3 linked regions of the Thiocapsa bogorovii genome follow. The main gene of each other region encodes a partner of the protein of the gene in region 3 in a complex. Links are inferred from orthologs where the notes say so. Each region holds a gene or a part of one and is shown on either strand. Other genes may lie near its edges. The genes, in order: eno, pnp and rne.

What was found.
Region 1: the proteins of rne (region 3) and eno are in contact, whole or in part, in a solved structure (PDB 2FYM), measured with the Escherichia coli proteins. The link is inferred for Thiocapsa bogorovii from one-to-one orthologs.
Region 2: the proteins of rne (region 3) and pnp are in contact, whole or in part, in a cryo-EM structure (PDB 9QH0), measured with the Escherichia coli proteins. The link is inferred for Thiocapsa bogorovii from one-to-one orthologs.

Annotation. Positions count from the first base shown.
Region 1 is NZ_CP089309.1:4,309,842-4,312,947, reverse strand. What follows is about bases 151-3,106. They hold eno (phosphopyruvate hydratase), read right to left. Parts: upstream 2,290-3,106; coding sequence 1,012-2,289; downstream 151-1,011. Other genes in these bases: kdsA (3-deoxy-8-phosphooctulonate synthase), read right to left, coding at 2,517-3,106; ftsB (cell division protein FtsB), read right to left, coding at 642-950; ispD (2-C-methyl-D-erythritol 4-phosphate cytidylyltransferase), read right to left, coding at 151-645. Outside these bases: more of ispD, read right to left, coding at 1-150. UniProt on the Escherichia coli protein: Catalyzes the reversible conversion of 2-phosphoglycerate (2-PG) into phosphoenolpyruvate (PEP). It is essential for the degradation of carbohydrates via glycolysis.
Region 2 is NZ_CP089309.1:181,387-184,517, forward strand. The notes cover bases 110-3,090. They hold pnp (polyribonucleotide nucleotidyltransferase), read right to left. Parts: upstream 2,660-3,090; coding sequence 560-2,659; downstream 110-559. Other genes in these bases: LT988_RS00825 (competence/damage-inducible protein A), read right to left, coding at 110-355; rpsO (30S ribosomal protein S15), read right to left, coding at 2,842-3,090. Outside these bases: more of LT988_RS00825, read right to left, coding at 1-109; more of rpsO, read right to left, coding at 3,091-3,111. UniProt on the Escherichia coli protein: Involved in mRNA degradation. Catalyzes the phosphorolysis of single-stranded polyribonucleotides processively in the 3'- to 5'-direction. Also involved, along with RNase II, in tRNA processing.
Region 3 is NZ_CP089309.1:1,455,005-1,458,921, forward strand. What follows is about bases 126-3,892. They hold rne (ribonuclease E), read left to right. Parts: upstream 126-449; coding sequence 450-3,692; downstream 3,693-3,892. Other genes in these bases: LT988_RS06510 (sulfotransferase), read left to right, coding at 3,778-3,892. Also shown: more of LT988_RS06510, read left to right, coding at 3,893-3,917. UniProt on the Escherichia coli protein: Endoribonuclease that plays a central role in RNA processing and decay. Required for the maturation of 5S and 16S rRNAs and the majority of tRNAs. Also involved in the degradation of most mRNAs.

The sequences.
Region 1 (3,106 bases), 2.9 Mb from region 3 along the record:
CTTGATGTTGTCGGCATGACCTTCGATCAGGCGCGGGGCGTGACCCATGCGCTCCATGGCGGATGCGTCGTCGGTCACGAGATGGTTGGCGGCCAACGCATCGGTCAATGCGGCACGCAACCGGCCGAGACGAAACATCTGCGGTGTAAAGGCGTGCCAGAGCGACGCGCGATCGACCGTCGCGCCGATGCGATCGTCCGGCTCGGCCCGTTTCATGGTATCGCGCACCGGGATGCCGAGCAGGCCGCCAACCTCGTCCTCGATGAGGGCCTCGATCAGCCGCTCGAGATCGGCCGGGCGCAAACAGGGGCGCGCGGCATCATGCACCAATACCCAATCCTCGGCATGGGCGCGTGCACCCAGTGCATCGAGCGCATTCAGGACCGAATGGCAACGCTCGGCACCGCCGTTGGCGCGGGTCACCTTGGGATGCTCGGCATAGGCCGTTGCCCCCCAGTAGCGATCGGTCGGATCCAGGGCAACCACGACGCCCCGGATCCGCACGTCGGCCACGAAGAGATCCAACGCATGATCGATCACGGCGCGGCCGGCGAGATCGAGATACTGCTTCGGCGTCGCGCTGCCCATGCGACGTCCCACCCCTGCGGCGGGAAGCACCGCCCATAAGGCACGTGAAGGACTCATCGTTTCGCCTCCGGAGGCGTCTTCTCCGGTGCTTTGCGCTCGATCATCTGGATGAAGATCTCGCCAGGCTTGATCATCCCCAGATCGCGACGCGCGCGCTCCTCCAAGGCCTCGACCCCTTCGCGCAGGTCCATCACCTCGGCTTGGAGCTCCTGATTGCGTGCACGCAGGCGCACCAGCTCCTCTTCTTGAGCCGCGATCTCGTTTTTGAGCCCATGCACCTCGGCCAAGCTCCCCTCGCCGACCCACAGCCGAAACTGCAGGCCAGCCAGCAAGAGGATCAAGACGAGGATCAGGATGCGCATGGACGGCATCTTCGGTGTCGACAGCAGGGGAAGGAGGCGCCCGGCCCCTGCCTGCCAAACATCAAAGCCACTTGAAGGCAGAGCGACCCGCATAGGTGGCCTCGTCGCCCAACTGGTCTTCGATCCGCATCAGCTGATTGTACTTGGCGACCCGGTCGGAGCGCGAAAGCGATCCGGTCTTGATCTGGCCGGTGCCCGTCGCGACGACCAGATCGGCGATGGTGGTGTCCTCGGTCTCGCCCGAGCGGTGCGAGACGACCGCCGTGTAGCCGGCCGCATGCGCCATGGCGATCGCCTCCAGGGTCTCGGTCAGGGTGCCGATCTGATTGACCTTGATGAGGATGGAGTTGGCGATGCCCTTGTCGATCCCTTCCTGCAGGATCTTGGTGTTGGTGACGAAGAGGTCGTCGCCGACGATCTGGACCTTGCCTCCGAGACGCTCGGTCTGGCGCTTCCAGCCGTCCCAGTCGCCCTCGGCCAAGCCGTCCTCGATGGTGATGATGGGGTATTTTTCGACCCACTCGAGCAGGAGATCGGTCATGCCGTCGGAGTCGAGCGTGCGGCCTTCGCCCTTGAGATGATACTTGCCGTCGGCGTAGAACTCGGACGCCGCCACGTCCATACCGAGATAGATGTCCGAGCCGGCCTTGAAGCCCGCCTTGTGGATCGCCTCCAGGATCGCCTCGATCGCCGCCTCGTTCGAGGGCAAATCGGGGGCGAAACCGCCTTCGTCGCCGACACCGGTGGCCAATCCGCGCCCGTGCAGAACGGACTTGAGCGCATGAAAGACCTCGGCACCGTAGCGCACCGCCTCGCGGATGCTGGGTGCGCCCACCGGCAGGATCATGAACTCCTGAAAGTCCACGCTGTTGTCCGCGTGCTCCCCGCCGTTGATGATGTTCATCATGGGCACGGGTAGACGATAGGGCCCCGTCGCGAGCGACATGAAGAGCGGCAACGCCTTCTCCTGTGCGGCGGCATGCGCGGCGGCGATCGAGACGCCGAGCAGTGCGTTGGCGCCGAGACGCGCCTTGTTGTCGGTCCCGTCGAGCGCGATCATGGCGCGATCGAGCGCCTCCTGGTCGCCGACCTCCATGCCGACGACCGCGTCGCGCAGCTCGCCTTGGATGTTGGCGACAGCCGTCAGGACGCCCTTGCCGCCGAACCGCGAGCGGTCGCCGTCGCGCAGCTCGAGGGCCTCGCGCGAACCGGTCGAAGCGCCGGACGGCACGATGAAGCGGCCGATCGCACCGTCGGCGGTGATGACATCGGCCTCGACTGTGGGATTTCCGCGGGAGTCCAGAACCTCGCGGGCGCGGACATCGACGATATCGGACATGGCATGTCTCTCCAAAAACAACAACGGAGCGATTCTTCAAGAGAATCGCATGAGTCTATCGGGCCTCGGTGGGGAGTCTCGCGACGATCGGTACAGCGCAGACGTCTGTCCGATCTTGTTGTTCGATTCAACGTGGGGCCGGCAGGGAAATACCGACCGACGACCCGCACGGTCAGGCGGGAACCACCAGGCTCGCCGGCCCGACCGAATGTCGCCTCACACCCACCTCAAGACGCCTGCTCTGCGAAACCTGCCGACTTCACCAGTCGGTCGATCTGAACCAGGGTTTCGAGCAGGCCACGCATCTTGTGCAAAGGCCAGGCATTGGGACCGTCGCTCAACGCCTGATCGGGGTTCGGGTGGGTCTCCATGAAGAGACCCGCGATGCCGACGGCTACAGCGGCACGCGCCAAGACCGGGACGAACTCGCGTTGACCGCCGGACCGATCTCCCTGCCCGCCCGGCAGTTGCACCGAATGGGTGGCATCGAAGACGACCGGGCAGCCCGTCTCGCGCATCACCGAGAGCGCGCGCATGTCCGAAACCAGGTTGTTGTAGCCGAAGGAGACGCCGCGCTCGCAGACCATGATCTGCGTGTTTCCCGTCGCGCGCGCCTTCTCGACCACGTGGCGCATGTCCCAAGGGGCCAGGAACTGACCCTTCTTGATGTTGACGGGCTTGCCCTGGCTCGCGACCGCTTGGATGAAATTGGTCTGGCGACACAGAAAGGCCGGGGTCTGAAGGACATCCACCACATCCGCGACCTCGCCCAGCGGCGTGTCTTCATGCACGTCGGTCAGGATCGGGACGCGGATGC
Region 2 (3,131 bases), 1.3 Mb from region 3 along the record:
GGTTGGGATAGGCCTCGTCTCCGAACTTCTCTTCGAGCAGGGCTTTCGCTTCGGGATGACGCACCAGGTCCAAATCGGCCGCCGTCGCTGCACATTCACGCGTGTGATCGTCCGGCGTTGCGCCGATTCCGCCGCAGACGAAGACCGGATCGGGTCGCCCCATCGAGAAGCGCAGATGCGCGATCAACGCCTCCGGGTCGTCCGGGAGCAACCAGTGCCAGGCCAGCTCGTGTCCGCGCTCGCCGACCATACGTTTGAACGCACCGAGGTGTGCATCGACGCGGGCCCCCTTGAGGATCTCGTCACCGATGACGATGAGACCGAAACGAATCGGGGGGCTGGGACGCGTTGACATCGCGGGGATGGGCCTCGGGTTGCGGGCTCTTTCGGTGATCCTAGCATTTCACGCCGGCCCTCGCGTATCTGTGCGGGAAGCGATGGATCGGCAGGTTCGGGCCAGGGCCCTTCGCGCAAGCAAACGGCCGGCTTCATTGAACTCGGCAATAGGAAAAGCAAAAAAGGGGCCAAAGGCCCCTTTCTCAACCAAGATGCGTGACGATTACTCGCCCGGCTCGACGGCCTTCATGCTGAGACGGATGCGGCCCTGCTTGTCGACCTCCAACACCTTGACGCGGACCTGATCGCCCTCGGAGAGCTTGTCGCTCACGCTCTGGACGCGCTCCTCGCAGATCTGAGAGATGTGCACCAAGCCATCGCGTCCGGGCAGGATGGTGACAAAGGCCCCGAAATCCATCAGGCGTGCGACACGACCTTCATAGATCTTGCCGACCTCGACATCGGCCGTGATCAGACGAATCCGACGCTTGGCTTCCTCGCCCGCGGCCTTCTCGACCGAGAAGATCTTGACCACGCCCTCGTCGTTGATGTCGATGGTGGCGCCGGTCTCTTCGGTGATGGCGCGGATGACGGAGCCGCCCTTGCCGATGACATCGCGAATCTTCTCCGGATGAATCTTCAGCTCGATGATGCGCGGGGCATGCTCGGACATCTCGGAGCGGTGTGCGCCGATGACCTTGTTCATCTCGCCGAGGATGTGCAGCCGGCCGGCCTTCGCCTGATCGAGCGCGGTCTCCATGATCTCGGCGGTAATGCCTTCGATCTTGATATCCATCTGCAGGGCGTTGATGCCCTCGGACGTCCCGGCCACCTTGAAGTCCATGTCGCCGAGATGATCCTCGTCGCCCATGATGTCGGTGAGCACGGCGAAGGCATCGCCTTCCTTGATCAGGCCCATCGCCACGCCGGCCACCGGCGCCTTTACCGGCACGCCGGCGTCCATCAGCGACAGGCTGGTGCCGCAGACGCTGGCCATGGAGCTCGAGCCGTTCGACTCGGTGATCTCGGAGACCACGCGAACCGAATAGGGAAACTCTTCGATGCTCGGCATCACGGCGAGGACGCCGCGCTTGGCCAACCGGCCGTGGCCGACCTCACGCCGCTTCGGCGAGCCGACGCGACCCGTCTCGCCGACGCAGAAAGGCGGGAAGTTGTAGTGCAGCATGAAGTGCTCGCGCCGCTCGCCTTCCAGCGCGTCGATGATCTGCGAGTCACGCTCGGTGCCCAAGGTCGTGATGACCAGGGCCTGCGTCTCGCCGCGCGTAAAGAGCGCCGAGCCGTGGGTGCGGGGCAAAACCCCGGTGCGGATCGTAATCGGCCGAACGGTCAGGTTGTCGCGGCCGTCGATACGCGGGTTACCGGCGATGATCGAGCTGCGCACGGTCGTCTTCTCGAACTTCTCGATCGCACCCACGACCTGTTGCTCGGTCCAGGCCGGTGCGTCGCCGCTGCATAGGTCGGCGACGACGGCTGCACGCACCGCATCCAGGGCCGCATAGCGGTCCTGCTTTTCTTTGATGCGATAGGCCTCGGCGATCCGATCCGAGCAGGCGCTCGCGACGGCGTCGGTCAACTCGGTGTCGGCCGGCGGCGGGGTCCAGGCGATCGGTGTTTTGCCGACCTCGGCAGCGAGCTCGCGGATCGCGTCAATCGCCGGTTTCATCTGCTCATGGCCGAACAGCACAGCACCGAGCATGATCTCCTCCGAGAGCCCGCGTGCCTCGGACTCGACCATCAAGACCGCCTTTTCGGTGCCTGCAACGATCAGGTCGAGGTCCGAATCCGGACCCACGCCGACGACCGCCGGATTCAGGATGTACTCGCCGTTCTTGTACCCGACGCGCACCGCGCCGATCGGTCCGTTGAACGGGACTCCCGAAATCGCCAATGCGGCGGATACGCCGAGCATGGCCGGGACCTCGGGATTGACCGCGGGATTCAGCGACTTGACGGTCGCGATCACCTGGATCTCTTGCCGGAAGCCCTTCGCGAACAGGGGGCGGATCGGGCGGTCGATCAGCCGAGAGGTCAAAATCTCGGTCTCGCTCGGACGGCCCTCGCGACGGAAAAAGCCACCGGGGATCCGCCCGGCGGCATAGGTCTTCTCTTGATAGTCGACGGTCAGGGGCAGGAAGTCGCGCACCGCGCCCGGGCGTTTATCCACGACGACCGTGACCAGAACAACCGTATCGTCGACGTTGACCATCACGGCGCCGTCGGCCTGGCGCGCGATCTCGCCGGTCTCGAGTGTGACCGTCTGGTCACCGAGCTTGAATTGCTTAACGATAGCTTTGGGAATCACAAGTAGATCCTCGGGGTATGTGGTCCGTCGTAGCGCCGGGCCTTGGACCCCTGCACCTCAGGCGCGTCTGCGGGCGCTGTGGTGGCAGGGCTGTGCGTCGGTGCCGCCGGCGGCGTCCCTTCCGCGGGGAGCGGGCGGATCGGGCGTCTCCCGGCCGCCCGACCGCCGTGTCGGGAGGCGTGTCAGCGGCGTAGGCCGAGACGCGTGATCAGCTCGCGATAGCGGTCGAGATCCTTACGCTTGAGATAGTCGAGCAGCTTGCGACGGGAGTTGACCATACGGACCAGACCGCGGCGCGAGTGATGATCGTGCTTGTGCTCCTTGAAATGCTCGGTGAGCTGCAGGATGCGCGCGGTCAGGAGCGCGACCTGCACCTCCGGAGACCCCGTGTCGGAATCGGCGCGACGGTAGTCTTCGACAATCTGTTTCTTCTCGGCTGCGGTCATTGTCATTGGTGGTCTCCTGGTTCAGT
Region 3 (3,917 bases):
CGGAGCCAAATCCGCTCGGAAGGCCCTGACCCTTATGCCGGCATCCGATGTCCGAGCAGGCCGATGTGCGGGATCTCGAGTGGTGTCGCGGACTCGTTTCGTCGAGTGACCGCGCATTCTACACCCTGTGAGCGCCGCGCGCCCTGCACGACGGCAGACCAGCGCAGCCGGCGCCGACCTCGCCGCTCCCGAGATCGACCCCTCCAACCGGGCGGGCCGATCAGGTGCGAGTGCCCGAATGGGCGCTCGTCGACGACACAACACTACTGACTACGCGCGTGCCCGTCCGGGTCGGCCGAAGAGCCCAGCCCGGCTGAACGGACGCTGCCGAAGCCGTCGCGCCGATTCGTCGGCGCGACGGCGACACGCCGAGCCGCCCGCACGTTTGCCGGGTGCGCGGCGAGCAGTCCCCGAAACGGGAGACGCGTCGTGGTGCGGAATATAACCCTATGAAACGCATGCTGATCAACGCAACTCAGCCCGAAGAGTTGCGTGTTGCGACCGTCGACGGTCAACAGCTCTATAACCTCGATATCGAATCCCCCGGCCGAGAGCAGAAAAAGGCCAACATCTACAAAGGCATCATCACCCGCGTCGAGCCCAGTCTCGAGGCGGCTTTTGTCGACTACGGTGCCGATCGGCACGGCTTCCTCCCCCTCAAAGAGATCGCCCGGGCTTACTTCGAGCCCGACAGCGTCAAAGCCGGCTCGCGCGTCAGCATCAAGGAGTCGGTGCGCGAAGGCCGCGAGGTCGTCGTCCAGATCGACAAAGAAGAGCGCGGCAACAAAGGCGCGGCGCTCACGACATTCATCTCGCTGGCCGGCCGATATCTGGTCTTGATGCCCAACAACCCGCGCGCCGGTGGCGTGTCGCGACGCATCGAGGGCCAGGACCGCAGCGAGCTGCGCGATGCCATGAGTCAGCTCGAGATCCCGGAGGACATGGGCCTGATCGTGCGCACCGCGGGTGTGGGCAAGAATGTGGAGGAGCTCCAGTGGGATCTGGACTATCTGCTCCAGCTCTGGAAGGCGATCGAGACCTCGGCGCAGGACCGCAAGGCACCCTTCCTCATCTATCAAGAGAGCGACGTCATCATCCGCTCGATCCGCGACTATCTGCGCGTGGACATCGGCGAGATCCTGATCGACAACAAGGCCGTCTTCGAGCGTGCCGAGAGCTTCATCCGCCAGGTGATGCCGAGCAATCTGAAGAAGCTCAAGCTCTACCAGGACGAGGTCCCGCTCTTCACGCGCTACCAGATCGAGAGCCAGATCGAGTCGGCCTTCCAGCGCGAGGTGCGCCTGCCCTCGGGCGGATCGATCGTGATCGACCACACCGAGGCGCTGACCTCGGTGGACATCAACTCGGCGCGCGCGACCAAGGGCGCGGACATCGAGGAAACCGCGCTCAACACCAATTTGGAGGCCGCCGACGAGATCGCCCGCCAGCTGCGCCTGCGCGACCTCGGCGGGCTCTTCGTCATCGACTTCATCGACATGACGCCTCCGAAGAACCAGCGCGAGGTCGAGAATCGTCTGCGCGACGCGCTCAAACACGACCGTGCAAGGGTGCAGGTTGCGCGCATTTCCCGCTTCGGTCTGCTGGAGATGTCGCGCCAGCGCCTGCGCCCCTCGCTCGGGGAATCAAGCCAGCAGGTCTGCCCGCGCTGCAAGGGCCAGGGAACCATTCGCGGGGTCGAATCGCTCGCGCTCTCGATCCTGCGCATCGTCGAAGAAGAGGCGATGAAGGAGAACACCCACCGCATCGTCGCCCAGCTGCCGGTCAGCGTCGCGACCTTCCTGCTCAACGAGAAGCGCCGCGGCATCCTCGAGATCGAGCAGCGCCAGGGCGTCGAAGTCCTCTTGCTGCCCAACGAAGCATTGGAAACGCCGGAGTATCAGATCGAGCGCGTCCGCGCCCAAGACGCGGGGAAACTCGTTCCGGATCAGTCGAGCTACGAGCTGACCGCGCTGCCTGAGACCAAGGCGGCGCCCTTGTACGCCAAACTCGGTCAGCCGGTTCAGGCGGAGGAGCCGGCGGTCAAACAGGTCTCGCCCGCAACACCGGCCCCGCAACGCTGGACACCGACGCCGCAACCCGAGACGCCGGTGCAGCAGGAAGTGGAACGCGGCGAGCCCGAAAGCCTGCTCAAACGCATTTGGACCGGTCTTTTTGCGCCGCGCCAGCCCGAAGCGGCAGCCGCCGCAGGCCGCAGGCCCGCCGCGGCCGAACCTATCGCACGGGAGACGGCACCGCGCACGCAGCCGCCGCGACAGAGCGCCCATTCCGGTGAGCGTCGTAGCCAGGCCAGACCGACGCAGGGACGCCGCGACGAATCATCGGGCGAACGCAGCCGCCCGGACCAGGGGCGATCCGGTCGACCGGCACAGGATCAGCAGACACGACCTGAACCGAGTCGCGGCCGCGGCGAAGGCACTCAAACCAGCGAGGATACCCCTGCAGCAGGCGCGACGCGATCCGAGAACGACGAGCAAGCGCAAGCCCGCCGCAGCGCCGAGACGCGCTCGCGCCGCGGCGGTTCGCGCGGACGCGGGCGCCGTGGCTCCGGTTCAAGCGAAGCCGCCCGCTTGAGCGGCGAGAACCCGCGCGATCAAGACTCGCGCGGCGACGAGGGACCCGGCGAGCAGAACGAACGCCGTGGCGAGGAGGCTACGCCGAGGCCCGAGGATCGCGCAGCCACGGCGTCGCGCGGGACACGACCGGAGGATCATCCGCTGATGGTCACGCCGGTCGGAAACACCCCGCGACCCGAACCGGCATCTCAACCCGCCGCGGAACAGCTTGCTGCCGAGCCGGGTGAAGCCGTGAGACCATCGACGGAATCAAACGACCGCCGACGCCCGACGGAACGGACCGAGGAGCCCCGCCTCGCCGATCAACCCGAGCGGGTGGACACCGCGTCGAATGAACCCGCCGATGCGGGAGCCGACCAGCAACGGGACGGCAACACCACGCCGGCCGGCGAGCGGCCGCGATCCTCGCGCCGACGCCGCGGCGGCCGCAACCGCCGACGCTCTTCGGCCGGCGCAGAAACCAAAGAGGGCACCGGAGCCGATTCGGGCAGCGCCGACGGCGCTTCGGAAGGGCAACCGGCCTCGGACCCAGCGAGCGACGCATCGCAGGATCACCAGGCCGCACGCGAGGGGTCCATCGAGCCGGTCTCGAAACCGCGCGAGCACCGATCCGAGCCAAGGGTCCGGCACAGCACAGTCCCCGCGCAGGGCGACAGCACTCGCGTGGAACCACAAGCGGCTGGATCGGGCACCGATGAGTCGATGGGGAATGAGCGTAGCGCACCGATGAAGCAGGAGACCCCGGCGAGCGAGCCGTCCGCATCGAGCACGCACGATACCCCGGCAAGAGAGGCGACTGCGCCGATTGCGCATGAGCCACCCAAGAACGAGCCGCCCGCCATGATGCACCGCCCGGAGCCGGTCGCCGAGCCGGTCCAATCTCGGACGCCAACCGATCGCGCGACCGCCCCCGATGCCGGCCATCGCGAAGCCGAAGGGCCCCATGCGGACAGCACCAGCACCTCGACAGACCCCGACGGACGGGCAACGCAGAGGCCTGATCCCGGTGCTTCGGAACCGGTCACCGCGCCGCCGACACCTGCTGTCCAAGCGCCCTCCCCGGCCTCCGACCCGAGCGATCCCAAAGGCGGGGCCTAAACGCACGACGGCGGTTGATTCGTGTCGATGCTCGGCGCGAACCAACCGAATCCGAAAAGGCAGGATTCGGCTCATCGGTATCGCCATGCTCACTCTGTTCTTCGAGAGCCTCACCAACCTGCTCATCCTGACCTACCGGACATTCATACCGAGTCCGGGTCGTCCCCGGCCAAGCGCCAAACGCATGCTGGTGATGAGTGGATTTATCCCGCTCTTCGCGCTTGT